4 regions of the Mesobacillus sp. QJM3NY_10 genome follow, and region 1 is predicted to be linked to each of the others. Evidence: riboswitches for the same ligand, from Rfam matches in the RefSeq annotation. Region 1 holds a riboswitch; each other region holds the start of a gene.
The links. A riboswitch is a leader RNA that binds a small molecule or an ion and turns the genes downstream of it on or off. The one in region 1 is predicted to bind cyclic di-GMP.
Positions count from the first base shown of each region.

Region 2: it holds a riboswitch for cyclic di-GMP, as region 1 does, so the genes downstream of both, AC0VX7_RS20045 (hypothetical protein) here and AC0VX7_RS04865 (DUF5667 domain-containing protein) in region 1, are expected to answer to the same signal.
Region 3: it holds a riboswitch for cyclic di-GMP, as region 1 does, so the genes downstream of both, AC0VX7_RS21595 (OmpL47-type beta-barrel domain-containing protein) here and AC0VX7_RS04865 (DUF5667 domain-containing protein) in region 1, are expected to answer to the same signal.
Region 4: it holds a riboswitch for cyclic di-GMP, as region 1 does, so the genes downstream of both, AC0VX7_RS20385 (LPXTG cell wall anchor domain-containing protein) here and AC0VX7_RS04865 (DUF5667 domain-containing protein) in region 1, are expected to answer to the same signal.

Region 1 is NZ_CM149675.1:970,533-977,941, forward strand. Features, by position in the region: gene AC0VX7_RS04860 (pirin family protein) at 115-960, shown strand; cyclic di-GMP riboswitch class I at 1,058-1,141, shown strand; gene AC0VX7_RS04865 (DUF5667 domain-containing protein) at 1,232-2,446, shown strand; gene AC0VX7_RS04870 (hypothetical protein) at 2,707-2,838, shown strand; gene AC0VX7_RS04875 (FbpB family small basic protein) at 2,915-3,040, shown strand; gene AC0VX7_RS04880 (sporulation protein) at 3,061-3,453, shown strand; gene AC0VX7_RS04885 (protein kinase family protein) at 3,523-4,137, shown strand; gene AC0VX7_RS04890 (STAS domain-containing protein) at 4,368-5,216, shown strand; gene AC0VX7_RS04895 (AAA family ATPase) at 5,322-5,849, shown strand; gene AC0VX7_RS04900 (N-acetyltransferase family protein) at 5,846-6,298, shown strand; gene AC0VX7_RS04905 (DsbA family oxidoreductase) at 6,454-7,113, shown strand; gene AC0VX7_RS04910 (nitroreductase family protein) at 7,141-7,409, opposite strand, start outside.
Region 2 is NZ_CM149675.1:3,963,665-3,971,073, forward strand. Features, by position in the region: gene AC0VX7_RS20020 (HIT family protein) at 115-510, opposite strand; gene AC0VX7_RS20025 (hypothetical protein) at 1,334-1,552, opposite strand; gene AC0VX7_RS20030 (DinB family protein) at 1,644-2,096, opposite strand; gene AC0VX7_RS20035 (DoxX family protein) at 2,354-2,869, shown strand; gene AC0VX7_RS20040 (phosphoribosyl-ATP pyrophosphohydrolase) at 2,912-3,247, opposite strand; gene AC0VX7_RS20045 (hypothetical protein) at 3,518-3,742, opposite strand; cyclic di-GMP riboswitch class I at 4,008-4,092, opposite strand; gene AC0VX7_RS20050 (outer membrane protein assembly factor BamB family protein) at 4,304-5,641, opposite strand; gene AC0VX7_RS20055 (hypothetical protein) at 5,894-6,238, shown strand; gene nadE (ammonia-dependent NAD(+) synthetase) at 6,285-7,106, opposite strand; gene AC0VX7_RS20065 (lactonase family protein) at 7,364-7,409, shown strand, end outside.
Region 3 is NZ_CM149675.1:4,279,114-4,286,522, forward strand. Features, by position in the region: gene AC0VX7_RS21595 (OmpL47-type beta-barrel domain-containing protein) at 1-3,553, opposite strand, end outside; cyclic di-GMP riboswitch class I at 3,610-3,697, opposite strand; gene AC0VX7_RS21600 (flagellin N-terminal helical domain-containing protein) at 3,791-4,960, opposite strand; gene csrA (carbon storage regulator CsrA) at 5,107-5,325, opposite strand; gene fliW (flagellar assembly protein FliW) at 5,340-5,774, opposite strand; gene AC0VX7_RS21615 (DUF6470 family protein) at 5,789-6,379, opposite strand; gene flgL (flagellar hook-associated protein FlgL) at 6,441-7,331, opposite strand; gene flgK (flagellar hook-associated protein FlgK) at 7,342-7,409, opposite strand, start outside.
Region 4 is NZ_CM149675.1:4,030,660-4,038,068, reverse strand. Features, by position in the region: gene AC0VX7_RS20410 (hypothetical protein) at 1-1,015, shown strand, start outside; gene yugI (S1 domain-containing post-transcriptional regulator GSP13) at 1,137-1,532, shown strand; gene AC0VX7_RS20400 (ornithine--oxo-acid transaminase) at 2,397-3,590, shown strand; gene AC0VX7_RS20395 (DUF378 domain-containing protein) at 3,673-3,906, opposite strand; gene AC0VX7_RS20390 (iron-containing alcohol dehydrogenase) at 4,108-5,271, shown strand; cyclic di-GMP riboswitch class I at 5,530-5,621, shown strand; gene AC0VX7_RS20385 (LPXTG cell wall anchor domain-containing protein) at 5,760-7,130, shown strand; gene AC0VX7_RS20380 (class D sortase) at 7,186-7,409, shown strand, end outside.

The sequences.
Region 1 (7,409 bases):
GTCATGCACATCTATATCTCTCAGTTTAAAGTATCTTTATTTTAAAATATATCATAGGATTGTTATAATTTGGTGATAAGAACTTAGGCTACTTTAGATAAAGGGGTTATGCAAATGTTTAATAGAGAGATCAAGAACCATTGGACCGTTCAATATGAAGAGAGAGGGATGCCGCACGTCCAGGCAGGACTTGTACTTAATCCGCAAAACTGGAGGGAGTTGGATCCTTTCATTTTAATGGCGGAGGACTGGTTTAAGCGCGGGACGTTTTCCGATCACCCGCATCGCGGTTTCCAGACAATCACATATATCATTGACGGAAGGCTTGAGCACATTGACAACCATGGTGGTCACAGTATCCTTGAATCTGGTGATATCCAGTACATGAACGCCGGTAGCGGTGCGCGGCATGCTGAAGAGGCAGTGGACAATGATATAGCACATACACTGCAGCTCTGGCTGAACCTGCCTAAGCAGTTGAAAGGCACAACCACTTCTTATCAAAACGTATATTCCGAAAATGCACCTGTTGTCCAGTTTGAAGGCGGAACTTTAAAGGTGTATTCAGGAGAAACTGCTGGAGTGAAAGGGCCTCTCGAGCCATTAGTGCCTTTTACCTTATCAGAAATTCAGCTGGCTGAGGGAGCTAACTTCACATATGAATTGCCGGAATCACATAACGCTTTCTTATATATTCTATCTGGTGAAATCGATGCCGGCTCAAGCCAGACAAACCTCAAAAAATCTTCCGCAGCGACTTTGACTTTTAATGACGGAGGCGAAGGAGCAAGCGGACTAATGCTGAAAGCGAACAAGCGATCAAGAGTATTGGTATATTCCGGGAAGCCAATCAACGAGGAAGTGGTGGCCTACGGACCGTTTGTGATGAATTCGATGGAGGAGATTCGCCAGGCTTACCGTGATTATCAGGAAGGGAAGTTCGGCGAGGAAGCCAAGTAGATAGGTATAATTACCTAAATACTTTGAATTATAGTCTTTTCTTAACATTTCTATTTATTTTTGTCTGTCGAAAAAGTAAGATTAAAGTAGAATTAAAATCCGATAATGGCAAACCCAGGGAAATCTGGGGGCGCAAAGCTACAGGGGCTAAAGTCATGAACTATGCCAGCCAGTTGCCGAAGATTCACATAGCTAATGTATGTGCTGCTCTTCGGACAGCACTTTTTTTGTCGATTTTAATTCCAATATAGTAATAAGCGGAGGTATTGGAATGAAGAAGCTTTTAGCATCAACAATTTTGTCCGGAGTGTTAGCTTTTGGTACGGGAGTCTCTGCAGATGAGATAATTGAAACGGTAGATCCGGGAACGACTCCTGACGAATTTTTATTTACGTTTGATCAATTATTTGAGGAATTGAAGCTACTAGTAACCTTCGATGATGAAAAAGAAGCCCAGCTTCTCCTGGAATTCGCGAACGAGAGATTGGCTGAAGCGACAGCGATGTCAGAAGAGGAAAAAACAGAATTCGTACAACAAGCTTTTGAAGAATATTTAGAGGCTCTTGAGGCAGCAGAAGAGAAGGTTACTGAAGTAATTGTTGAAGATGTCACTGATTCTGAAGGTGAAGATGAACTGACGGAAGAGCTGGAAAACGTTTCTGAAGTTGAAGATGAGTTGACCGAAGACCTGGAAGATGAGCTGATGGAAGAGGTTGAGGAAGCAACAGAACAAGCGAAGATCGTTGCTAACGTAGTAAAGGATTTGGACCAGGAACTGGTTTCCCAGCTGCGTGAACAGGAGTTGGGATATGGCCAAATCGCTCAAATCTTCTGGCTGGCAGAAGCGGCTGGCAAAACAGTAGAAGAAATCACTGCTTTATATACAGAAGAAAAGATTGGATTCGGACAGGCGGCAAAGCAGCTTGGTGTTCATCCATCGCAAATGAAAGGCCTCGCATCAGGCAAAAAACAGGCTTCTGAAACAGAATCGGAAACTGATGAAAACATCGAGGAATCAGAAGAAGAGAGCAGCACAGAAGAAGCCGAACAGCAAGTCGATGAAACTGAAGCTATCGATGTAGCTGAAAGTGAAGAGACAGCCTCTGAACAATCCACCGTCCAGCAGGCAAGTGCTGCTTCAGCACAAAGTGTGACGAAGGGTGAAGAGCAAAAGTCAAAAGCTGCGAAAAAAGCAGAAGAACAACAACGTTTAGCCGCGGAAAAATCAGAACAACAACGACTTGAGGCTGCAAAAAAAGCTGAAGAAAAACAAAAAGAAGCAGCTAAAAAAGCTGAAGAGCAACAAAAGGAAACATCCAGAAAAGCTGAAGAAAAAAAGCGTGAAGAATCCAAAAAAGAAGAAGAAGGAAAACAGGTAGAAGGCAAGAAAAATAAAGAAAAACAACAAGACGAAGGCAATGAAGAGCAAGAAGATGACAGTGATGAGAATTCTAACAAGGGTAATGGAAAAAACAACGGTAAGTAAAACTAATCTATGTTAAATTAGAGAATTCACCTGCCAGTTCAATTTCCAATGAATTGACGGAATGCACACTGTCATGTATCATAATCGTATACATTTGAATAGTTTCTCCTAAAGGGGAGTAGCTTTCACAACAGAGTCGTCATTACGGAGATCACTCCCGGCTTTGTTGGCAACGATCGTTGTTAGCAAGACCTTTGCCATATTTGGTGAAGGTCTTTATTTGTTTTTAAGACCTTCACCTGAGCGGGTGGAGGTCTTTTTTGGATAAACTGAAGAAGAATGTACACAGGAAGATGGGGTATGTCCCCGTACAAGAGCAAAATGAGCTTACGACCAAAATCTCACAGAATCACATTCCCGAAGAAGCAGGCGGATTTATATGGAACAAATAAATGCTGGCTAAAAATACTTTTCCAGAGACATTTTCTTACCTAGAAACATAAATTTAAATATTGGAGTGTGGATGTTGTGAAGAAATTACAGCTTAGTTTTGATGAACTTGTAAAAAAGAACAAAGAAGAATTATTAGCAGACCAAAAGCGGATCGAGATCATCGAGAAGCGGCTTGATGACAAATACACCAATCCAAAATAGTTAATAGACGGAGGAACACGATGTTATTACGGAAGTATATGTCTTTGCTGGGAGTAGGGTCCGCCCAGATTGACCTGATTCTGGAAAAGGATGTTTTAAAGCCTGGGGATTCGGTGAATGGAAAGTTTATGATCAAGGGTGGTACGGTTGATCAGGACCTGCAGCTCATTGAGTGTGCCCTTGTCATGGTAAATTTGAAGACTGAAGCAGAAAACGTACTGGATACTGTATCAATCGATGTAAAGTTGAGGATTCAGCCAGATGGAGATGATATGGTGCCGTTCAGTTTCCTGCTGCCAGCGGATGTACCTCCTTCAAGCAAGGATATCTCTTATCATTTTAAAACAAAGCTGGTCTTCAAACAGGGAGTTGAAAGCTGGGACGAAGACATGATCAAGGTGGTGAAGGGCTGAACTGTGGAATCTGTGCGTATGGAAAAACCAGACCCCGCCTTTCGGGACCACGGTGAGAGGAGCGGAAGAATGAATCAATATAAACATCTGGCAGATAGTGTAGTTTATTCAACTCGAGGATTAAAAGCAGCTTTGATTCATAAAGATCCATCACTAAAGCTGGTTGGAGAGGGAAGAAGTGCTTTCGCGTTCCGAATTGACGGTACAAATCTTGTTTTAAAGGTTTTCTTTCCGCAATTTGAAAAGGTGGCAGCAGAAGAGGCGGGGATTTATAAGGAGCTTGCTGGAAATCCATTCTTCCCTTCTCTTCATGAGTCGGGAAGCAATTATCTGGTCATGGATTATGTTCGGGGCATGACGCTTTATCAATGTTTGGTAAATGGCATGCCGATTGCCGCTGGCCATATTGAGGATGTCGATGAAGCCCTTAAGCTTGCAAGAGAAAAAGGCTTGAACCCGTCTGATATACATCTGCGGAATATCATCATCACTCCTAATGATGAAGTCAAGCTTATAGATGTAGCTCGATTCCGGCAGACGAAAACATGTTCTCAGTGGGAGGACCTAAAAAGCGCTTTTTATAAATATTACAGGCATGAACGCTTCCCGAAAAAAATGCCAGAACCTGCGATGAATGTAATTGCATACTTTTATAAAAGAGGACTGCTGCCATCAATCAACTAAACCTGAATGGCTGCAGTCCTTGTTTGTACATAATATTACAATTGAAAGCTAGATGAGGCGAAAAGAAACTGATTTACTCGTCTCGGAAATCAGATTCGGTGAACGTCCATAAGTGCAAAAACTTGTCCTGCATTCTGAATCTGCGTTATGATGGTTTATAAGAATGTATTTTGGAATATAATCCGTAGAAATATATATAAAATTGTCATTGAACACATGGAGGAATCTACATGACCACAGAACTGCAAGCTTTAGGAGAAGCAATTGTCAGCAGGAAGCACGAAATCGCCAAAGCTGTCCACGAAGACAGGTATGCTGATTCCGTTTTAACAGAAGCCCAGAAGTATGACCTTGGTAAAATTGAACAGCAAATCCTCGAGATCCGGGCGGACTTCATTGAATTATTCGGTCAAGCATTGATTGAGAATGAAGATCAAGAAAAGGTATTTGCTAAAATAACAAACTGGGGTAAAGAAACTGGTGAGTATATCTATAAGCTGGGCGCATCTCTTGATGAAGCACTTAAAGATACAAGCTATTACCGTGAGCATATTTGGAAGGCAATCAAAGAAGAAGCAAAGGATATGCCTGCTTCTGCCATCTTTGGTGTTTTGGATATCATAGATCCATTGATGGACCATGCTATCTACAGCTTCAGCCTTACGTTTGTCGACGCGCACCAAAAGAGCCTTGAAAACGCAAAAACTGCATTGCTGGAACTGTCAGTACCAGTCGTTCCGTTAATGCCTGGAGTCGGAGTATTGCCTCTTGTTGGGAACGTCGATACTGAAAGGGCTCAGCTGTTGATGGAAGAAACACTGGACCAGGCTGTAAAACTCAAGCTTACTCACCTTATCTTTGATGTGTCCGGAGTCATGATCGTAGATACAATGGTTGCGGACCAGCTGTTCAAGGTAATCAGCGCCCTATCACTAGTTGGCGTAAAGACCATCATGACCGGCATCCGTCCAGAGGTTGCCCATACAATGGTGACCCTTGGACTCAACCTCGAAGGTATAATGGTAAAATCAAATCTTCATCAGGCATTCAAAGAGATCCAGACTCTGCAAAATGCATAAATTCGAAAAGCTGCCCAGGCAGCTTTTTTATTTTGCGAAAAAAAGAGGAAATACCAAAAAGGAAGAGAATTTGAAGTTTAAATATAGAAAAAGTGATGATGTTTTATGACAAAAATTAAACCTAACAAAATCCATATCATTGGTTCTGTCGGAAGCGGGAAGACGACCCTGGCCAGAAGTCTGTCAGCCAGACTCAACTTGCCGCACCATGAACTTGACAATGTTGTCTGGAAAAGAACCGATACGGGGGATATTAGGCGGAGTGAAGAGGAACGAGATGAATATTTGAAGTCAATCGTTAATACTGATTCGTGGATAATCGAAGGTGTCCATTACGAGTGGGTTGCGGAGAGCTTTGAAGAGGCAGATATGATCATTTTCTTGGACCTTTCCTATCGAAAAAGAAAATACAGGATCGTCAGAAGATTCATCATGCAAAAGCTCGGATTAGAAAAGGCTAATTACGCTCCGACTTTAAAAATATTCCGGAAGATGTTTGTTTGGAACAGGTATTTTGAGGTGAAGAGCAGACAGGAAATCCTGACTATTCTTGGCGCCCATCAGAATAAACTGTGCATTGTAAAAGAGGCTGTAGAGCTTGAGAAGAATATATTTCCGGAGGCGAGGGCATGAAAGAGCTGACTATACGACCTGCAGAGGAACGAGACATTCCAAAGTTATACGAATTAATGACCCAATACATTGTTGATTTTTACAAGAAGCCAGAACCAAATGAAGCAGAATTGAAAAATTTGATTCTACACTTGCAGGACCATCCTGACTCGGGTTTGCAGTTCGTGGCTGAAAACCAAGGAGAAATTGTGGGATTTGCAACCCTGTATTATACTTTCAGCACTCTCCAGGTAAAACGGGCGGCTATTTTGAATGACTTATTCGTTTCAGCCGATGCAAGAGGCCAAAAGGCAGGCGAGCAGCTTTTTGCAAAATGCCTCGCACATATCAGGGAAAATAATTTCGCTTATATGACATGGGAAACGGCCAAGGATAACTTTGTTGCTCAAGGTCTTTACAGTAAAATGGGGGGAAGGCAGTCAGACTGGCTGGTTTATGAAATTGAATAGTTAGGCACTATCTGCATCAGTGAGCCTGCACTCCCCGAGTCGAATCTCGTGTATTTTACCAGGTTAACACCTATACTATAGTGTGAAATAACCAACTGGAGGGATCCATAATGCAGATTGAAATGTGGACTGACTTTGCTTGACCGTTCTGCTATATTGGCAAAAGGCGTCTGGATGACGCTATTAAACAGATTGATCACCCAATTGAAGTGACTTATCGTTGCTTCGAACTTGATCCAAATATGGAACGGGATATCGAGTATAATATATATGAAGGTTTAGCAAAGAAATATGGAATGAGTGTAGCCCAGGCGAAAGCGAGCACGGCTAATATGGTGCAAATGGCCAGGGAAGCCGGCCTGGAATATAATATGGACACACTTATTTTAACCAATACATTTGATGCTCACCGTTTGACGATGTTTGCGAAAAGGCATGGATTGATGGCAGAGATGACCGAAAGAATTTTACGTGCCTATTTTACCGAATCGAAACATATTGGGGACCATGAAACATTGACGGATTTGGCCGTAGAAGTCGGACTGAATCGTGGAGCAGTAGAGGAAATGCTTGCCAGCGATGATATGTCCGATGAAGTCCGTGCTGATGAAAGCACTGGCCAGCAGTATGGCATCACAGGTGTGCCATTCTTCCTGATCAATAAGAAGTATGCCATTTCAGGCGCACAGCCGACTGATGTCATTGTCCAGTCGCTGAAAAAAGTCATTGCCGAAAATCAAATCACCATTTTGAACAATGATGACAGCATGATTTGTGATGATGATGGCTGTGAAATTCCTAATCAAAAGAACTAGTCCTTGGACTAGTTCTTTTCTATGTTCTTATATAAATTCCACAATTTCCTCGACCGGAATACGAGTCGTGGGATGTCCTGGCTGAGCAGCTTTTCCAAGAGCCAGCAGCAGGACTGGCATGTAGCGGTCATCAAGGTTGAATTTCTCGATGAATTGCTGTTTGTTGAATCCGCCCATTGGCACAGTATCATAACCTCGTGCTCTGGCAATCAGCATAAGCTGCATCGAAATCAGTCCGGCATCGAAAGACGCGATGTTTTCCCTGATAGCAACCGGTGCAGAAGGGTATAATTTAT
Region 2 (7,409 bases), 1.8 Mb from region 1:
ACCCTCCTGAAAAATAGAAAGATCCCGGGACTGCTCTCCCGGGATTTTAGAATCATTTTTGTTAAAATATTCAAATAATTTCGCGGAAATTTTCCCAACATCATACTTAATGAATTATTTCCGTTTATTCTCCTTTTGTTTGATCCAATACCTGATTCCCTTGCCTGCCAAAGGTTCATCCTTGAATCGCGGTATGACATGCAAATGGGCATGGAAAATCGACTGTCCTCCTGCCCTTCCCGTATTCCAGCCTACACTGTAACCATCGGGAGCAAACTTTTGATCGAGTATCTTCTTTGCGCCAAGCAGCAAATCCCGGGAATCCTCCCATTCCTGGTCTGATAACTCAAAGACATCCTGCTTATGAAGCTTCGGGATAATCAGCCCGCTCCCCTGCAGGACCTGCTGCTCAGACTCCTTTTGGATAAAATAACAGGATTCATTCTCCAGTACGATTTGCTGCTCTTCATCTGCATTCACATTGCAATATGGGCAATTTTCCTGGTACATGTTTTAGGGCCTCCATTCCCGTCACCTTATTCTTGACAGCTTTGCGCTCTACAACCTGAAACTTGTCATAATAAATGCGTTTTCTTGACAGCTTTATGCTCTACAACCTGAATTCTGTCATAATAAATGCGTTTTCTTGACAGCTTTGCGCTCTCCAGCCTGAAACCTGTCATAATAAACGTGTTTTCTTGACAGCTTAATGCCCTACAGCCTGAAACCTGTCATAATAAATGCGTTTTCTTGACAGCTTTATGCTCTACAACCTGAAACCTGTCATGATAAATGTGTTTTCTTGACAGCTTTGCGCTCTCCAGTCTGAAACCTGTCATAATAAACGCTCTTTCTTGACAGCTTTTCGCTCTACAACCTGAAACCTGTCATAATAAATGCGTTTTCTTGACAGCTTTGCGCTCTCCAGCCTGAAACCTGCCATAATAAATGCGTTTTCTTGACAGCTTTATGCTCTACAACCTGAAACCTGTCATAATAAATGTGTTTTCTTGACAGCTTTGCGCTCTCCAGTCTGAAACCTGTCATAATAAACGCTCTTTCTTGACAGCTTTTCGCTCTACAACCTGAAACTTGTCATAATAAATGCGTTTTCTTGACAGCTTTGCGCTCTCCAGCCTGAAACCTGTCATAATAAATGCGTTTTCTTGACAGCTTTACGTTTCTACACCTTGAAACCAGTCAATCATTTGCGGAATTTCCAAGTTAGAGTGAAAAAACTAGTTCATTGGCTGTTGCTTTCCAAACCCACCTATATCAGCAACTTTTCCCTTATATCATTTGATGCTCCAACTTCGATTAACGAAGTGAGTCTTTATTTTCCATTACTTTTTTTACCTAATTTATTAAGCCAAGTCTCATAAAACTGATATACAAACCCAGCAGCGACAAAACCGATCACCAGCATGATGACTGAAAGTGTCTTTTTGACCCACGTGATGTCAATGAAAAGGAACAGAGCTCCAGCTACCGCAAAAGAAATAAATATGATGAGCCACCTTCTAAGAATCATTGAATCCTTATCCTTGCTCATTTCTCACACCTGCCTTCCCTTATTTACTAATACGTAAAAAGTGATAACAGGTTTCAAAAAACAGGGCCCAAAATCGGACCCTGCCATTATATTACTTTACTAATTTTCTCATCGCGTGGATTTGGCCAAGATGATAAGCCTCATGAAATAAAGCCATGTTCGCAAGCTCTCCAAAAGTCTCCAGTCCCAGGAAAGGCTTCTTAAGCTTCTCATCCAGCATCGAAGCTGGAACTTCCTTGATCCTCCCCAATTGGGCTTTCATTTGGTCTCGCAAAACATCGACAGTAGGAACATCACCAGTCCACTCAGAAGGCCGGGTACCATTTCCGAATAATTCTATGTAGTTAGCAGGAAGATGATTTGATTTTTTCGGGAATCCCATCATGAACTGTTCTGTAACTGTCAGCACATGTCCGATGTGCCAATGGATGTTATTATTGAATCCTTCTGGCTGCACACTTGCCTGTTCCTCAGTGATGACCTCAATGTTTTTTAAAAAAGAACCTCTTGTTAATTCAAACTGCTTAAATAAGAGCTCGCTCATATTTCCCTTCCCCTTTCCAGCTTGTACTTCGTCATATATTTATTCTATATATTTCCAATATATGCAGCAAGGAAAAAGGATTAATCTCATAAATACCCCTTTAGGTATTATATTCCATTAAAGGGAATCCTTTGACAAAATTTGTTCATAACATTATGGCTGATATGTGTCTTCACACTTTTTTCACAGATTTCCATAAATTGCTTTGATATCTTATAAGTGTACTAATTATTAATTTTTGAAGGGAAGCGATTTAGATGTTCGCTAAATGGTTAAGAGAAAACAATATTGCTGCTGGCCTGTTGACTGTGATTCGTGTTTGGCTAGGTTACAACTGGATGACTGCTGGATGGGGAAAATTAACTGGTGAAGGATTCGACGCAACTGGATATTTGAAAAATGCAGTTGCCAATCCAGTAAAAGGTCCAGACGGAAACGCAGTATATGGTTGGTATGTAAATTTCCTTGAAAGCTTTGCGATCCCGAATGTCGAACTTTTCAACTTCATTGTTCCATTAGGAGAATTCCTAATTGGTCTTGGTTTGATCCTTGGAACATTGACAACTGCTGCCATGTTCTTCGGCCTGGTAATGAACTTCAGCTTCTTCCTTGCCGGAACAGTATCTCACAACCCAACTGACATCTTCTTCGGCTTCATCATCCTGTTTGCAGGCTACAACGCTGGTAAATATGGCTTAGATCGCTGGGTGGTTCCTTTCATGCGCAAGACTGTTTTCAAACAAACACCAGAAGCTGCTCATAAATCTGCTTAACAATATAGATAATGCCCTCTGCCATTAGGCAGAGGGCATTTTTTACATAGATTTTTCCTCAATTGTTTTGAGCATGATCTTTTTCCTGAAGCCGCCGCTTCGATTCTTCTTAAGCTGGCGCATGAACTCCACTTCAGATTCCGTGATGCCGCGATGATCGGCAATCGCATATACCACTTCAAGCAAGTCGACGATCTCACTCAGCAGCCTGTCCGTTCCAGCATTACGGAACTTCTCGACCTCCTCATTGAACTTCTCCATAAGTTTTTCACTATATTGACTTCCATCCAAAATTTCAAATTCTACATTCTTGCCTTCTTCCTTCATCAAATCCGGAAAATAGTCTCTAACAAGCTTGTTATATTCCTTTTTCTCCATGTCGATTCCCCTTTAGCTGTCCTATTGATAAACATAACCTTTAATCGAGATGTTCAAACACTTTTTTAAAATAAGGCTCTGTTAAACTAGGTTGTTGATTTTCGTTCCAGGCGCTTCGCTTTGCACAGGCAGTCCGAGAGAGACTAGGCGTCTTCAACTACAATCAACTGGGATTTAAAACAACATTGGGCTTTAACAAGCCTTAAAATAAAAAAATTAATAGAATAATAGAAAAAGCCTGTGGATCGGTCCACAGGCTTCAATCTTGTTTCAAACTACATAATCTTCAGTTAATTTACTGCAGGCATTTGATAGATTCTGCAGGCATTCCATTCTTAGCTTCTCGTCGCAGATAAAATCATTCAGCAGCTCTTCTTCAAGCTTCATTTGAATTTGATTGATTTCTTCTTTCAGCCGCTCTCTTTTTTCAACCTCTGATAAATGAAACTCAATTTCCCGTTCGAAGTACTCTACCGTTCCAAATAATACAGTCAACGATTCCTCCACCTTCCGTTAAATTTTTAATCCTATGTGATAAAACCAAACCTGCCAAAAGGATTATTTTATTTCGTCCTGTCAAGTTACTTAAGTATTATTTATCCTCTCTCGCAATCGGCAAACGTGAAATTTAGTTCTTTTTGCAATATTGAGTAGAAAGGGGACATTCCAAATAAAAAAATCCCCAAAAAGATGGCGGATTTTTTTCTACAAGCGGTAAAATAAACCCTTTTACCTATCTTCTTATTTACATCCGATCTTTTTTGGCAACCCGACGATCCTAGCTAAAACGCCTTAGACTCGTGGCTTTGCGTCCTTACCTTTCGATAAGTTTGCCTTTTTCAGTTCTAATTAAAATATAAATCTTAAGGACCATTTTTTCAACAAAATTCGCCAATTAATTACAAATATAAGTCTTAATACCTATACTGTTCTATTTCAGTGGAGTGAGCACGATGATGACTGACCCTAATTGCTGTTGTTGAAACCAATAGTACTATTGATTCCTATGGATCTCCCCACCAAAAAGGACCGTCAACAAAGGACGGTCCTCATCTCTTACGGCATTAACTCAGACAACGGTCTTGCATATACATTTTGATCCTGGCTGCCGATGAACAAGGTTTCATTGATGATCACCGGTCCGCCAGGTGATAAAGGACCTCCAAACTTGATTGAATTCAAGAATGTTCCTGTATCAGCCTTCACGACATGAAGTTTCCCTTTGACATCACCTGCATAAACTACACCATTTTTCACGGCCGGTGCTCCCTTGATTCCAGCATCCGTTTGATACTCCCATATTTTTTTTCCAGTAGGAATATGATAAGCCATTAGTGACTTGGTGTACGGACTTCCTACGAAAGCTAATTCTCCTTCAATGGTGACGGCTCCTGATGTATTTGTATGCGGAATTGGCACCTTCTGGTCAGGTCCTGTACCCATCAAGTCCATCCACAATAGATCACCGGTTTTGTTGTTAAAAGCGTAAATAAAATGATAGTTTTCAGCTTCACCATATATCATCTTTTCCTTTTGAGAAGCCTCGAAGGCCTTGTTCGGCATATTTTCACGATATTTTTCCCATAACTGCTTTTTATTCAGCTTTAAGTTCATTTTCGCGCCAGTCACTATCACAACGTCCCCTGCTACTGCCGGTGGAACATCTGTGACAGAGCCCAGTTTGCCTTGCTTCCAAATAATTTTTTTCTTTTTCAAATCGACAGCAACAAGCTTATCCAATGCTCCTACATATAATATATTCTCTTTAATATGTGGTGAGGACATGCTTGCCCAGCCTGGCAGCTTCAAATCCCACTGCAGCTTTCCTGTCTTCGCTTCCAAAGCGTAAAGATGACTATCTCCTGTCGCAATGTAAACCATTCCGTTATGATATGCAGGTGCTGGCATCACCTCACCCTGAGTTTTAAACTCCCATACTTTTTTGCCTGAGTGTGCATTTATAGCAGCAACCCCGCTTTCTCCTGTACCTCTTACCTTTTGTTTAAAAGGATCCTCGAACTTTCGATTGCCATATCCAACATATAATAGTCCGTCATGATAAATGGAATCGGTATGTATCCAATTTGGTACCGAAGTCTTCCAATTAACCTCTCCTGAAAAAAGATTGAAAGAATATAGGTCGCCGCTATTATGATTTCCGACATACAGGTTGTTGCCAACGACGACTGGATTCGCCCTTACTTCGTCACCGGTTGTATAGGTTTGCTCAATTACCCTTGAATCATCACTAGAATAAACCGCATTGTTGCTTATTTCCAGCCGGTACTGCTCCCAGTTTTCAGGACCATACGGGGCCGTTTTTTCCTGTGCCTGGACAAAAGAACCTGAACCAAGTATCATCATCATTCCCAGAATCACCTTGAACTTCTTCATCTCTCTCCTCCTTAGATTGTGAACTTTTCCCAGAGCAAGTGAAGCTTATCAAAAATACCTCAGGGGCCATCATCTGGTTTTTATAATTCCCACTAGCTTCCTCCTAAAACCGCTTACAATAGTCTTCTAATAATTACCAAATCAAAGCAGGATTGTTTTAACAATGTAATATAGCAGCAATCTCCATGTAAAATTCACTTGCTAGAATAGAGGGAAGAAGCTTTATTACAGGCGAATGGCAGGAGGATCCGTATGGAACAGCATGTTAAGATGTCGCTAGATGAATGGAAAGCAGAGATTGAAGAGATTCTTAAAGAGATTGATACGGAATATGAAGAAGTGAAGAATGAGCTAAAGGTGTATACATATAAATTCAACATTACAAAGCAGGTTGTACAGTCAACCGTCAACCCTGATTTGAACAGGAAGATCCGCGAGTTGTACCATCAGCCATTTGAGGAAAAGTTCAATGATTTGAAGGAATATATCAAGGAGCTGGAAGAGAAGAAAAGAGTCTTCCAAATGTTCACCGATAAAATTGAAAAAGTCACTGAAAAAGAAGAAACACCACAATTTGCAGTTGCTCAATCGGAGTAAAATGAAAGCCTGGCTGATAAAAAATATCAGCCAGGCTTCTTTTATCTTATTTCTTCCACCAGGAATCAAACATGGATGCAGGCATATGACGTTTATGCTGTGAAGTAAGATATCTTTTTTGAATTTTTGCTGCATCTGCTTCGTCGATCTGCTTTCCTTCTAGATAATCATCGATTGCTTCATAACTCACACCAAGCTCGGTTTCATCTGCCTGGAGCGGCTTGTTGTCGAGAAGGTCGGCCGTCGGCTCTTTGAGATACAATCTTGGTTCTGCATTCAATGCTTTAAGCAGCTCCCTTCCCTGTCTCTTGTTCAGGCCAGATAGTGGCAGCAAGTCAGCTCCGCCATCACCATATTTTGTAAAGAAACCTGTAACGGCCTCTGCTGCATGGTCGGTACCAATCACAAGCAATCCTTCTTGACCGGCAATTGCATATTGCGTGATCATCCTCATGCGTGCCTTCGCATTTCCTTTGTTAAAATCGGTCATTTTACCGCCGATTGCATCTTCAAACTGCGTGTTGAAAGTGTCTACCGCCGGCTGGATGTTAAAAGTGATCGTTTTATCAGCCTGGATGAACTTCAACGCTTTCTGTGCATCATCTTCATCTTTTTGCACTGAATATGGGAGTCTTACCGCCACGAATTTGGCCTCTGTACCTTCTGAGCGCAGTTCCTCCACTGCGAGCTGGGCCAATCTTCCGGCAAGGGTGGAATCCTGGCCGCCACTAATTCCAAGAACAAACCCTTTTGCTTTTGAAACTTGTAAGTACTCCTTCAGAAAGTCAATTCTCTTCCTGATTTCCTCCTGAGGATCAATTTCCGGACGGACATTCAACGCTTCTATGATCTGTTTTTGCAAACTCATTATAAACCTCCTAAATCACTATTAACTATTCATCATGCTCTTTTGCTAATTTAGGTTAGAACACCATTATAAAAAGAGCATATCCCTTAAAAAGTTTAAAGTCCAGACGTTGGTCAGGAAATCTAACATCCTGATTAAATGTGTTCACGCTTTATTTTACCCATTAGCTTGTTGTTCGTAACATTTTGTCCGACAAGATTTTTTTGCTAGACTATAACTTAGACTATAAATGCTTAATCAAATTGGAGGCATTCACAATGGCAGCTAATCAAAAATTCACAGGCTATTTCGGTACATATACAA
Region 3 (7,409 bases), 1.5 Mb from region 1:
TTTGATCACTAAGAGCAGGGACTCCATTTAAAGTTGCAGTCAAAAGATCAAAGTGACCCTTCATTCCGTGAGGGAATGATGCTTTAACAGTAAAGGTTCCCTTGTTGCCTAGCATGACTCTAGGTAAAACTTCGAGATTGACCGGAATATAAACCTCTACAGTTTTTTTCACGGTTGTAGACCATCCTGCGTTATCAGTTACGATAATCTGGATTTCGTGTTTTCCGGCTTGGTCAAAAGTCAGAGTATCTCCCTTACTGAATGGCATACCGTTAACAATAACCTCTTCTGAAGCAATACCAGACAGGTTATCCAGAGCCTGATAATCAAAGATGATAGAATCACCTAGCTTGTATTCATCACTAGATTCAAAATTTACAGTTGGAGCTGTTTTATCAATCGAAACTTCTTCAGCTATGACCGCTTCCTTATTTCCAGCCTTATCCACACTATAGTAAGATACTTCATGGATTCCTTCTTCAGTAAGTTCAAACAATGTTCCTTCCTGATACTCAGATCCATTGACAGAGTAGAAGGTATTTTCAACACCGCTCAGGTTGTCAGTTACAGAAAGACTTACCTCAACTTCGCCCTTATGCCATTTATCCTCAATGTCGGATTTTGTTTTAGGTGCTTCCGTATCAATCCTGACAGTTCCGGTTTTCACCTCTTCAACATTTCCTGCATTGTCTACGCTATAGTGCGAAACTTCATAAACGCCTTGATCAGATAACTCGAAGCTGGTCCCCTCAGTAAATGTCGAGCCATCAACAGAGTAATAAGTCTTTGAAACACCAGACAAATTATCCGTTGCACTTAAGGTAACAGTTACTTGGTCCTGATACCAGCTATCCGTAATATCAGATATTGTTACAGGTGCAGTTTTGTCAACCAGAACAGTTTTGATTTTTGCTTCTTCAATGTTCCCGGCATTATCTACACTATAGTAACGGATTAAATGTAAACCTTCGTTTTTCAGCTGGAAGTCATTGCCCTCGAAATAGCTGCTTCCATTGACAGAGTAAAAGGTTTTGCCAACACCGCTAAGATTGTCATCAGCGTTTAACTCTACTGTAAAATCAGCCTCATTAACTGCTGCCTCAGTTTCTGGAGCAGTAGTATCCAACTTTACTAATGCCGTTTTAATTTCCTCTTCATTCCCAGCTTTATCAATGCTGTAGAAAGAGATCTCATGGATTCCTTCTGCTGATAGAGAAACACTTTCTCCCTCTATAAAATCTGATCCATTAATGGAATAGAAGGTTTTTTCAACTCCGCAAAGATCGTCACTGGAAGTTAGGTTTATAACCGTTTCTTTATTTGTCCATTTACCAGTTGAGTTTGACACTGTTTCAGGAGCTGTTTTATCGATATGAACTTCCTGGGTGACTGCTTCTTCAATATTTCCGGCTTTATCTGTACTGTAAAAAGAAACAAGATGGTTCCCTTCTTCAGTCAAGACAATGATTGACCCCTCAATATAATCAGATCCATTGATTGAATAATAGGTTTTATCCACTCCAGAATCAGCGTCAGCAGCAGTCAGTGTCAGGGTAACTGCTTCTCTCGAACATGTCTCTGCAAAATTAGAAACTGTAACAGGTGCAGTAGTATCTGTCTCCTCAACGACAACCTTAACCGAAGTGTATGCATCTCCTTCGGTGCCTGATTCTGATACTGGGACGATCCAATATTCATGTTCTCCTGGTTGAGGGTTGTTTATCGTAACAGTGTTGTCCGAGGTATTGCCTATAAATACGGGCTCCCCATTTACGATTTCATAGAGATTGTAGGAATCACCATTTGAAACAGGATCCCAGCTGATTGTTACATTATCCTTTGTTTGTGCCGGATTGTTCACAACTGGCGCAGTCAATTCAGGCTCAATGTAAAGAGAAACCTGGTTTGAATATCCTGATTCGCCAAAACGGGAATTATACGATGTTACCTCATACACATGCTGGCCTGGGTTAGCGTTAAATTTAAACTGCAGGCTTGTTGTAGTTCCTATGAATTTTCTAACACCATCAACTAATTCGTAAACTCTGTAACCGGAAACATACTCTTGCTTTGTCCAATCGAGAATGACAACATTTCGATTTTCAACTGTTCCAGTCAGAGTTGGCGCTTTTAACTCTGGAAAACCCAATATATATTCAAGTCTGTCTGCATCCTGTGACTCGCCGAATCGGTCACTATAAGATGTAACTTCATAAATATACTCACCCTCTGGCATATTATAGAAAGTTGCTGCATTGCCAGTCTTAGTGCTTACGAGCTTCCGTTCTCCGTCCTTAATTTGATAAATCTTGTATGCAGTTGCATGCTCAACTGCGTCCCACCGAAGCACAAAATCACTGCCGTTCTGCACAGTTAGATTCAGATTCTCCGGTGCTTTCATCAGCGGGTGCACAAGATCAAACTCTATTCTGGACACTGAAGCGGATTCTCCAAACCGGTCAGATACAGTTGACAATTCATAGATATAATGGCCCTCTGGCATGTTTCTGTATGTCGTATTCAAGGCAGAGGTTGACAGAATTAATTTTTTCTCGCCGTCAATAATCTGGTAAAGCTTATATGAGTTCGCAAACTCTGCTTGCGACCACCTCAAATTAATGTCATTTACATTTGTAAAAGAGTAGGTGAAGTTTGCTGGGGACTTCATTTCTGGATGAACCATATTTAGTTCTATACGGAATGGAACTTCTGATTCACCAAAACGGTCGCTTTGGGCTGTAACTTCATATACATGTCTGCCTTGTGACACATTTGAAATTAATTGGGTGGCAAGTTTAGTAGTTGCTAGCAACTCACGCTGTCCATTGATAACTTCATAGACTTTATAGTTCGTTGCATAAGGAACTTTTACCCAGGAAAACACCAGGTCGTTTCCGTTTTGTACTGAATAATTGACAATAGGCGACTGCATCTTAGGGTGTACAACATTGAAATCCAGTCTTGTTCCCTCGACAGATTCCCCGAACCTTGCAACATAGGAAGTGATCTCATAGGTGTAACTACCTTCAGGGTGGTTCACTAGTGTGTAAGTCAGGTTCTTGGTTGTCCCAACTAGTTCTCTATTCCCTTCACTTACACGATAAATATTATAGTCTGTTGCATAAACTGCCTTGTCCCAAGTTAATACATAGTCGTTACCATTGGTAATAGAGTATTTTTGATTTAAAGGCTTCTGCATTTCAGGATAAATGACTTCTACAGTAACCGTATTTGACAGTGACGTTTCCTGGGTCTGCCTGAATGCTGTCACCGCATAGGTAAATTTACCTTCTGGCACATTAAAAACAGTCGTTTCTGTATCCGTATAACTTACCTGTTTCACGAAGGTCTGCTGGCCGTTGCTTACTTCATAGATCTTATAACCGCTCGCACCAGTTACCTTATCCCATGCAAGGATGATGTTTCCTGGATATGCCTGGTTTTCCCTTAGGTTTGTTGGAGTCAATATATCATATGCAAATATATTAGCTAAGGGGGAAAGTAGATTAAAAGTCATAATAAATATCATGACCACTGATAGTTTTTTTATCATATTTTTCTCCTTTTTCTAATGAAAAAGGCCATCCGAAAATTCAAGTTGAAAATTCAAGTGGTATCCGGCTGCCATCCAATTTTTCATTGGTTCAGGCCCATGGCTTTGCGTCTCATAGTTTCCTATGATTTGCCTTTTTCACAATTCAATAGTTATTTAATACGGCATCGAAAGTCCTATATAGAGATAGTAAAGAGAGAGACCTTATAAATAAGATCTCTCTTTATGTCATGCTGATTAACGAAGAAGCTGAAGTACGCCTTGTGGCTGCTGGTTTGCTTGAGCAAGCATTGCTTGTGCAGCTTGAGAAAGGATAGAGTTCTTAGTCTGTTCCATCATTTCCTTAGCCATGTCAACGTCACGGATACGAGACTCAGCAGCTGTCAGGTTTTCTTGAGATGTTCCAAGGTTATTGATTGTGTGCTCTAAGCGGTTTTGGAATGCACCAAGCTTAGAACGCTGAGCAGATACATCTTCGATCGCTTTGTTGATTGCAGAGATAGAAGATTCAGCAGTTGCTGCTGAAGAAACATCAATGTTGTCAACGTGAAGGGCAGAAGCTCTCATGTCGTTGATATCAACGTTCATAGTTTGTGAAGAGTTAGCTCCGATTTGGAAGCTCAAAGTGTTGTTCTTGTATTCTTCAACAGATGCACGGGATGTAAAAGTAGATTCCTTACCGATATCTTCAACGCCTACTGCTCCTAGAGTTACTACATATGAACCACCAGAAGTTGCGATAGTCTGGTCTCCACCAGCAGCTGCAACACCAGTAATAGTGTTTGTCTGTCCATCTTGTGCAGTCCACTCTAAAGAATAAGTGTCAGCCGCAGCATCGTAATCAGTGATCTTAACATTGATTGTTTCATCTGCTTCTGTACCTGGAGTTCCAGCTACTGCAGCAGTAGTAGCTTTAACAGCTGTGAATAATGCAGTTTCACCTTGGTTGTCAAAATTTACATTTCCAAGCTGTTCTGTAACACCGCTCTTGGAACCGTCGATAAGCTTCTTCGTGTTAAACTCAGTATTGTTACCGATACGGTCGACTTCTTCGATTAGCTGATCCATTTCTTTTTGAAGCTCAGTACGGTCAGCATCTGTGTTTGAATCGTTAGAAGATTGAACAGCTAGTTCACGCATACGCTGAAGGATAGAGTGAGTTTCGTTTAGTGCGCCTTCAGCAGTCTGGATTAGAGAAATGCCGTCTTGAGCATTCTTTGCTCCCATTTCAAGACCACGAATTTGGCCGCGCATTTTTTCAGAGATTGCTAGACCTGCTGCATCATCACCAGCACGGTTGATACGAAGACCTGAAGATAATTTTTCCATTGATTTGCTCTGTGCATTAGCAGCACCAGAGAATTGACGGTAAGTGTTCAAAGCAGCGATATTGTGATTAATTCTCATTTTGAATTTCCTCCTTGAAATTAGAGTCCACATCCATGTGAACATTAGTTTGAAAGAATAGGTCGGCCGCACCATTCTTCTTACACTTAATTTATCGTCTGTAAAAAAACTCTTTTAATAGTTTTTATGAAAAAATATAATATTTTTTAGTCTTTTTTCAAAAAATTAATCATGCTGCCAATATCCTTAGTTGCTTTCTCATTTTCTACCTCGATTTGGTCAAGGACTTCTTTTCTGAAAATATCAATATTCTCTGGGGCCTTTATTCCGATTTTAACTTTATCGTTTTTCGCAGAAATAATGGTAATCTCAATATCATCACCGATTTTAATTGATTCCCCATCTTTTCGAGTCAGTACAAGCATGATATCACCCCTTTTCACTTAACATTTTCAGGAAAAATTCGATGTTTTGTATGATATTTTGAGTCATTCAAAATAACCTGTTTCCCTTTGTTATTTTCTCTGTTAATGATCAACGGGGCCTGCAGGTTGGCAGTTGTTTTATTAAAGGGCTCCTCTACTGTAAGGATGACGTAAACAGAAACATCTTCGGCTGTAACCAGTCCAAGTCCTTTTTGGACAGAATCCTCCAGCATGAAATCATAATCCTTGAAAAAATTGAATGGATTAGCAACTACAAAAGCAATTGAAGATGAAATAGCTGATTGTAAAATTAAAAAAACACTGTCCTCAGACAAGGGCAAAACATAGAATCTTTTCTCTTCCGGAAATCCAGGAATACCTCTTTCGAAGTAAAGAGCTTCTGATTCTTGGACGTCTACTTCTCCGTGGTACTTAGTTTGTATTATCATTTTTATTCATTCCCTTAAATAGTTTGTTCGTAATTGATTCCGACAAAACGGAGATTATCAAAATCTATTTTTAATGAAGGCGGCTGTTGCATAAAGATTCTTGTTTTATCTGGCGTATAATTGATCATCGGTTTATTGATTTTAACGTCTATATTGGGTTTATGGGTTTGCCATTGGATATTTACTTCACTTGGATCATAGGAGATTTCCACACTTCCAGGTGATGGTATCCAGCCAATATTAAAGTCATAGATTGGCGGTTCACTGTTTCTCTTGGCTAAATCCGGAATAGCATTAAAGCCATTTTCTATTTTCATCAATTCATCACCATCCTGGGACATCCTCCCAAGTCCGTCGAGCCAATCCTGATAGCCTTGTTCTGCAAATTCTTCTATACGCTTAGAAATATTCTTTAGATCCATGTCTTCTCTCGCCTTTGTCTGATCAATGGTCAACCTGGCTGACTTTCTCTCAATAACCATTTCTGCTTTTGGCTGCTGAATGCTAAGTTCCGCCGGTTCCTGCTTAATTTCAAGCTTTCCCCTTTCAGTTTCCATCCCTATCTTAGCCATCCTGGATTCGATGCGTATTTGCGGAAGCTCCATTGTTACCACACTCCCAAAGTATTTTTATCTATAAAAAAAGCTATTCTTTAACAGAATAGCTTTATCTTAAAAAGTCTAATAGAGTAGGCTGAATAATTCTAGCACCAACTCCAAGCGCAGCCCGATGAACACTTTCCTGCGTCTTCAAATCAGTTATAACTCTTTCAATATCAGCATCTTCATTATCAGACAGAACCCTTGTTGCCAAAACTTCCTGCTGTCCAATCCGTGAATCGAGCATTTCAAGACGGTTGTAACGGGCACCCAGATCCGAGCGTTCTCCAGATACTGTTTCCATTACAGAATCCAACTGCAGCAACAGGTCATCCAGGCTGGCGTTTGATGTACCCTCCAGGCTTTCTTGTATCGAATTAACGACATTAAAGAGGTCCTGGCTGAATACATTTGCAGGATTAACATTCGCCTTCATCGAAACTCCTCTGGAAACCTCTACTCTGTAATTATCTATAGACGGGTCTGTCATATTGCCTGCAACTACAGGCGGATTTCCATCGGAGACAGGCGGGTTTGTTACATCAGTTCCATGGAAAATATACCTTCCAGCAACCTTAGTGTTAGCAGTTTCAACAAGGCCTTCTTTTAATTGTGCAACTTCACGGGCAATAGCCCTTTTATCTTCATCACTGTTCGTTCCATTTTTTCCTTGAAGAGTGAGTTCTCTTAACCTCTGCATGGCATTGTTCGCCTGCTCAATGCCCGCCTCCGAGTTTTCCAGCCAAACATAAAGTTCGGATAGATTCCGCTTATATTGCTCAACCTCTGTCAGGTTAGAACGATAAAACATCCCTTTCATGGCCACTACGGGATCATCTGATGGCTTTGTTATCTTTTTCCCTGTTGAAAGCATATCCTGGGACTTTCCCATCTTCCGATAGCTTTCACTTAAGTTTCTCAAAGAATTAGCTGAGATCATCGATTGTGTTACACGCATTTACATTCACCTACCTGCCAACGACGCCCATGCCGTTTATTATTTTATCTAATATCTCATCAGTAACAGTGATCATCC
Region 4 (7,409 bases), 1.7 Mb from region 1:
AAAGGAAATGGCTTCAGAAGTAGTTGAAAAGCTAAATGGGGGCGGGAAAGGCTTGCCATCTGAAAGATTGAAAAAGCTGGCGGCAGGAGCTGTTGATAATGGTTATGCTTTCAGGGAAGAGGAAGGGAAGATTCTTCCTTGCATTGATTTCCTGAGAGTCGCTGAGCGCTTGAAGCCACACGGAAACGAGGATTTTATTAAATACTTGGTTTTAAGAAGCAATACCATCCAGGATCGAAATGGGATTGTTACGTCCTACGAGAAGCTAGGGGAGCTATTAGTCAAGCTGGAGAAGGAAAGCGAAGACGTGAAGGATAGCACGATCCACCAAACGATAGTCAACGATGCCGAATCTTTATATTCATTGTTTGTACGGGGCTCATCTTCAAACCCTTTATTTGATGAGAATAATCTTTTAAAGAATGAAGTTAAAAAGGGGTATCAATACGTAATCAACCAGTATCCAGATACTGATACAGCGAAGGCATTGAAAACTCACTATGATAAATTGGAGAAATCCGGTTTTAAAAAACCACCTGAGTTAAGGGTTGAACTTTTCCCTGAATACCTGCAGATTCCAGCTCAGCGAGGGTACCAGGAAGAGAGGTTTATCCAGAGTATTCACTTGTTGTCGGATGACCTTCTGGCAGCCTACAAGGGATTTAAGGTCCAAAAGGATTATAACATCCTAAAGGATTATGGTCCCTTCGAAATCATGCAGCTGTACTTCTATGCTGACAGCCTAAAGGATTACGAAACGAAGTATGCTTTGTATAGCCAGAATGACGGGAAGCCAACAATGGAACAATATATAAAAGAACATGAGATGGCCAATATGGATCTGGGCGGTGTCCTTTTGAAAGGATATGAATATGCCACACTTTACCATCCGGATGATGATCCGGAAAAAGTGATTGGAATCCAGCTTCATTTCAATGATCGCTCGGATGCTCCAGTCTTTCAGATGGTCCAGGAGGACGGCTTCTGGAAAGTCCAGTATTTGCCATTACAATAAGCTCTGATGGAAACACTCTTTGAGAATTATCTTATTCCTTTTGATAAATGCTACAGAATATGATATAATTTTTAATTGCGTATTAATGGGATAAAATAAAACAATATTTAGGAGTGTTTCCATGTCAGAAAATATTCAAGTAGGCAGCGTTTTAACAGGAAAAGTTACAGGAATCCAGCCATATGGCGCTTTTGTAGCGTTAGATGAAAATACACAAGGTCTTGTGCACATTTCAGAAATCACACACGGTTATGTTAAGGATGTTAACGAGCACCTTACAGTTGGCGATGAAGTGAAAGTGAAAGTTTTGTCAATTGATGAAGCTGCTGGAAAAATTGGTTTATCAATCCGTGCTACTGAAGAAGCACCAGAACAACCACAACGCGCAAAGAAGCCACGCGGCGCCAAGCGTCCAGCTGCTGTAGTTCAGCACCAGGATGACTCTGCTCAAGGCTTCAACACTTTGAAGGATAAGCTTCAAGAGTGGATCAACCAGTCAGATATGGCTAAGAAATAAGTTTTAATGCAAAAACCGGACACTTTCGTCCGGTTTTTTTATTGCCTGGAAATGCAGAACTTGAGCCAACTTCGGACAGGTTTCCGGGAAAGTCATAAAAAGCTGTCAGAACTTAAGCCAACTTCGGACAGGTTTCCGGGAAAGTCATAAAAAGCTGTCAGAACTTAAGCCAACTTCGGACAGGTTTCCGGGAAAGTCATAAAAAGCTGTCAGAACTTAAGCCAACTTCGGACAGGTTTCAGAGGAAGTCATGAAAAGCTGTCATAACATGAGCCAACTTCGGACAGGTTTGAGGGAAAGTCATGAAAAGCTGTCATAACATGAGCCAACTTCGGACAAGTTTGAGGGAAAATCATGAAAAGTTGTCAGAACATGAGCCAACTTTTGACAGGTTTCAGAGGAAGCCATGAAAAGCTGTCCGAACAAGAGCCAACTTCGGACAGGTTTCCGGGAAAGTCATAAAAAGCTGTCAGAACTTAAGCCAACTTCGGACAGGTTTCCGGGAAAGTCATAAAAAGCTGTCAGAACTTAAGCCAACTTCGGACAGGTTTCCGGGAAAGTCATAAAAAGCTGTCAGAACTTAAGCCAACTTCGGACAGGTTTCCGGGAAAGTCATGAAAAGCTGTCCGAACAAGAGCCAACTTCGGACAGGTTTCCGGGAAAGCCATGAAAAGCTGTCATAACATGAGCCAACTTCGGACAAGTTCCGAAGAAAACCGTGAAAAGCTGTCAGAACATATAGCTGTTGAAGACAAGTTCCGCGGAAAACTGCCCTCAATCTTTTTTAGGGGGTTAAAATGAAAGAGCTTACAGGTTACAATATGATTGTCTAACCAATTTTTTCATTGGAACGGAGGAAGGTTTATGGCAACAAAAACTAGTTCTTTGATCGAGCAGACTCAAAAGTATGGTGCGAATAACTATCATCCGCTGGCAATTGTTATTTCGAAGGCAGAGGGAGTTTGGGTAGAGGATCCTGAAGGCAACAGATATATGGACATGCTGAGTGCGTATTCAGCTGTCAACCAGGGGCACCGCCATCCGAAGATCATCCAGGCGCTTAAAGACCAGGCTGACCGTGTGACTCTTACTTCAAGAGCATTCCACAATGACCAGCTTGGACCATGGTATGAAAAGATTTGCAAGATGACGAATAAAGAAATGGCTTTGCCGATGAACACTGGAGCGGAAGCGGTTGAAACGGCTATTAAAGCTGCTCGCCGCTGGGCATATGATGTCAAAGGTGTTGCGGACAACCAGGCTGAAATCATCGCTTGTATCGGCAACTTCCATGGCCGCACAATGACGGCAGTCTCTTTATCATCTGAAGAAGAATACAAACGCGGCTTTGGTCCGATGCTGCCAGGAATCAAACTGATCCCTTACGGTGACCTTGATGCGCTGAAGGAAGCGATCACTCCTAACACTGCAGCCTTCCTGATTGAACCGATTCAGGGTGAGGCGGGAATCGTTATTCCACCAGAAGGATTCATGAAAGCTGCCTACGATGTATGTAAAGAAAACAATGTCCTGTTCATCGCTGATGAAATCCAGGCTGGTCTCGCAAGGTCTGGAAAAATGTTCGCATGCGAATGGGAGGATATCGAGCCCGACATGTACATCCTTGGAAAAGCACTTGGCGGCGGAGTATTCCCGATTTCCTGTGTTGTAGCTGACAATGATGTATTGGGTGTATTCAATCCAGGTTCACACGGTTCAACTTTCGGTGGTAATCCGATGGCATGTGCAGTTTCGAACGCATCCCTGGATGTATTAATCGACGAGAAGCTTGCAGACCGCTCCCTTGAACTTGGAGAATACTTCATTAGCAAGCTCCGTGAAATTGATAACTCCATCATCAAGGATATCCGCGGCCGCGGTTTGTTCATTGGTGTTGAGTTAACGGAACCTGCACGTAAGTATTGTGAAGATTTGAAAGAAGAAGGTCTGCTTTGTAAGGAGACTCATGATACCGTCATCCGCTTCGCACCGCCTCTTGTCATTAGCCAGGAAGAGCTGGACTGGGCAATTGAACGAATCAAGAAAGTATTATCATAAAAATGAGAAAACCCGCCTCGATATGGCGGGTTTTTTCATGTAAAGATCGGCGGAGCTGACCAATGCGCTTGCGCTTTTCGAATTATCGAGTAGCTCGTGGCTCTGCCGCTCTTTCCTCTCTCTCGCTTGGTGCGAAAAGAAGACCGATGTTTATTAAACCAGCAAGACCAACCAGGCCATAAATGATTCGAGCCAATGCTGAATCCTGTCCGCCGAAAATTGCTGCAACAAGATCGAATTGGAAGAATCCTACTAATCCCCAGTTGATGGCCCCGATAATGGTAAGAACAAGTGCTGCACGTTGAATACCGCTCATGGGTGTTTCCTCCTTAAAATAAATTTGTTCTTTTATAGAGTGATTCAGCAGATGATGAATTATTCATCCTGAACATATTAAATCTTTATCCGTAAGTAAAAAGATGAAACATTTTGGAGCACATTGGAGAACATTAAGAAGTGTATTTTTTGCATTGCTTTTTAAAAAGGAACATAATTAGCCTTGAGGAAGGTGATAAAAGTGGATAACTTTACATTTTATAATCCAACTAAGCTTATTTTTGGAAAAGGTCAGCTTGAGGAACTGAAGAATGAGGTCCCTCAGTATGGCAAGAAGGTTCTGCTCGTGTACGGTGGCGGCAGCATTAAGCGAAATGGACTTTATGATTCTGTCATGAACACTCTCAATGAAATTGGCGCGGAGGTATTCGAACTTTCGGGTGTTGAACCAAACCCTCGGCTGTCAACTGTTCATAAAGGTGTAAAAATATGCAAAGAAGAAGGTATTGAATTCCTGCTTGCAGTGGGCGGCGGCAGTGTAATTGACTGCACGAAAGCTATTGCAGCCGGAGCCAAATACGATGGCGATGCATGGGATCTTGTTACTAAGAAGGCTTTTGCATCAGAAGCACTTCCATTCGGGACTGTATTGACATTGGCCGCTACAGGTTCTGAGATGAATGCCGGTTCTGTCATCACCAATTGGGAAACGAACGAAAAATATGGCTGGGGCAGCCCAGTGACGTTCCCTAAATTCTCAATTTTGGATCCTGTAAATACATTTACAGTTCCTAAGGACCAAACCATATACGGCATTGTTGACATGATGTCGCATGTATTCGAGCACTATTTCCATCTGACGGAAAACACTGAATTCCAGGATCGCATGGCGGAATCCTTGCTTTTGACAGTGATGGAAACAGCTCCAAAACTGCTTGAGGACCTGGAGAACTACGAGTATCGTGCAACGATTCTTTACTCGGGAACGATGGCATTGAATGGGATCCTTAACATGGGATACCGCGGCGATTGGGCGACTCATAATATCGAGCACGCCGTATCAGCAGTGTATGATATCCCACACGGAGGCGGGCTAGCCATCCTGTTCCCGAACTGGATGAAGCATAACCTTAAGGTGAAACCAGAACGCTTCAAGAAAATGGCTGTCAGAGTTTTCGGAGTAAATCCAGAAGGCAAGACAGACGAAGAAGCAGGTTTGGAAGGAATCGAAAAGCTGCGTGAATTCTGGAACAGCATTGGTGCACCATCAAGACTTGCTGATTATGACATTGATGACAGCAAGCTGGAAGTAATGACAGATAAGGCGATGGTCAATGGCGAGTTTGGCAACTTTGCAAAATTAAATCGAGACGACGTACTGGAAATCTATCGTAAGTCGTTATAAAGAGCTTAAGGACTCAGGGTATTCCCTGGGTCCTTTGTCTTTACATGGGCAAAACCTCTCATGAATTTCCTTTGAAAATAGAGCCCTAAGCACTGATTTCATCATCCTTTTCGGGTAAATAAAGAATATGAAGAAAAATTTACCAATATTTTTTTCTAGGACTAAATGTTTAAGTAGCTGGGTAACTGTGGTAAGTCTCTAAATGTAAGACAATGGAGCAGTAGGAATTATTTACATAAGAAATCATATTAACACCAATCATGATCAGGGCAAACCTGTTGAAAGACAGGGACGCAAAGCGAGGGGTCTAAGGCTGCAGTTTTCCAGCTAAGATTGACCTAGCTGCCATGAAATTAGAGATATTCTGGCTGTTGTTTTGTCTATTAAAAAGAATGAATACGTGGAAAAGGAGGCGAGAACTTTCTTTAAATAACTGAATATTCAGTTTATTATTTGTGCACAATTTTATTCGAAAAGGGGTAGAAATTTTGAAAATTAAAAAGCGCATATCCATTTTAGTTGCATTCATGTTATTGTTTATGATTACTTTTCCGGTTACAGGTGCGTTTGCTGCGGAAAATAGCGAGCAAAAAACAAACTCCCAGCAAGAAAGTACTGTTAAACAAAAAAGTAGCAAAGTAGCTGCAAAGACTACGGATCAAAAAGAAAAGTCTAATGGTGTTGTAAAAGCGGCATCCACGGAAAATGAAGCAAACACTGAGGAAGATTCAGAAACTGAAACAACAGCTGACCAAATGGATAGCAACTCTGAACAAGATACAACAAATCAACCTGAAGCATCTGAAAATAGTGACAATCAGGAAGACAATGCTGAAGAGGGAAATAATGCTTCAGGTGAAAATAATACTCAAGAAGAAACTAATGATTCAGAAGAAAATGATGTACCAGAAGGAGATAATGCTTCAGAAGGAGAGAATGTATCAGAAGAAGATAAAGATGCAGAAGGAAGCGAAAATGAGTCGACACCAGCTGATGATGGTACCGTACCAGGAGATGAAAATAAAAGTACGCAGATTCACCTGCACATCGACAAATGTGTCAATCCTGTTGAAACAGCCTTTGTTCAGGTTAATGGCCAGTGGGAGGAAATGACGAATCCGGGTTCATCCCCTTTATATAAATCTTTTGATGATGGTGAATTCATAAAAGATGATGTTACGGCTTTTAAACTGGTTTTTTCAACAGGTGAAGAGCTTGTCATCCCAGTCAGTGAAGTAAGAGTAGGAGTGGAAGCAGAAGGCTCGGTTAATTATTGGCTGGATAATTGTGAACTTCCTATTGAAGAACCATCTGAACCGGGTGATTCAGAGGATACTGATGAAACTATGAACATACTATCAATGATTAGAATCTTGATAGACGAGACTCCACGTCCAATTGAAAAAGTAACATTGCTAATGATGAGCGGCAAGAGAATTGATTTTGAAAGAATCAATGAACTATTTAGCCTCACTCTGACGGAAGAAATACAACTTGAATTGATTCGCGGCCTTGAGATTACCAGCAACGGTGAAACCAAATTAATTCTGCTTTCGCAAATCGAGTCCCTGGAAATTGTCGAAAGTGTGCTGACACTACAATTAAACTGGGATATGGAAGGTGAAATGGTAGAGGAAAAAGCAGAAGAGGCGGAATCAGACGAGGATACTAATACGACAGCACCAGGAAATAATTCAGGATCTGGAAATACATCTGATGGCACAACAAATAAACAGGTATGGAACGGCGAGGTCCTTCCTCAAACCGGTGAAAGTAGCAGGACAATGTTCTATGTACTTGGCTTCTTGATTGCAGCAGGAGGAGTCATGCTAAGATTCAGGAATCCATTGAGGAACTAAACTCGAGTTGGAGGGGAAGCGATTCCCCTCTTTTATTTTTATACGAGGTGAAATTATGAGAAAAGTATTGTCGTTATTAATGATTCTTGCTGGTCTATCGATCTTCTTTTATCCAGCTGCAAAAGATTATTACACTTCCTACAATCAGGAGAAAATGATTGAAACATGGGAGGACAGCGGTCAGGGGAATAAGGTGGCTGCCGAGAGTCTGAGGGAACTTGAGGAAATATTCGGTATCGAAACACATGCAGAGAGCAGTGTGGATGAAGTTCCGTCAGC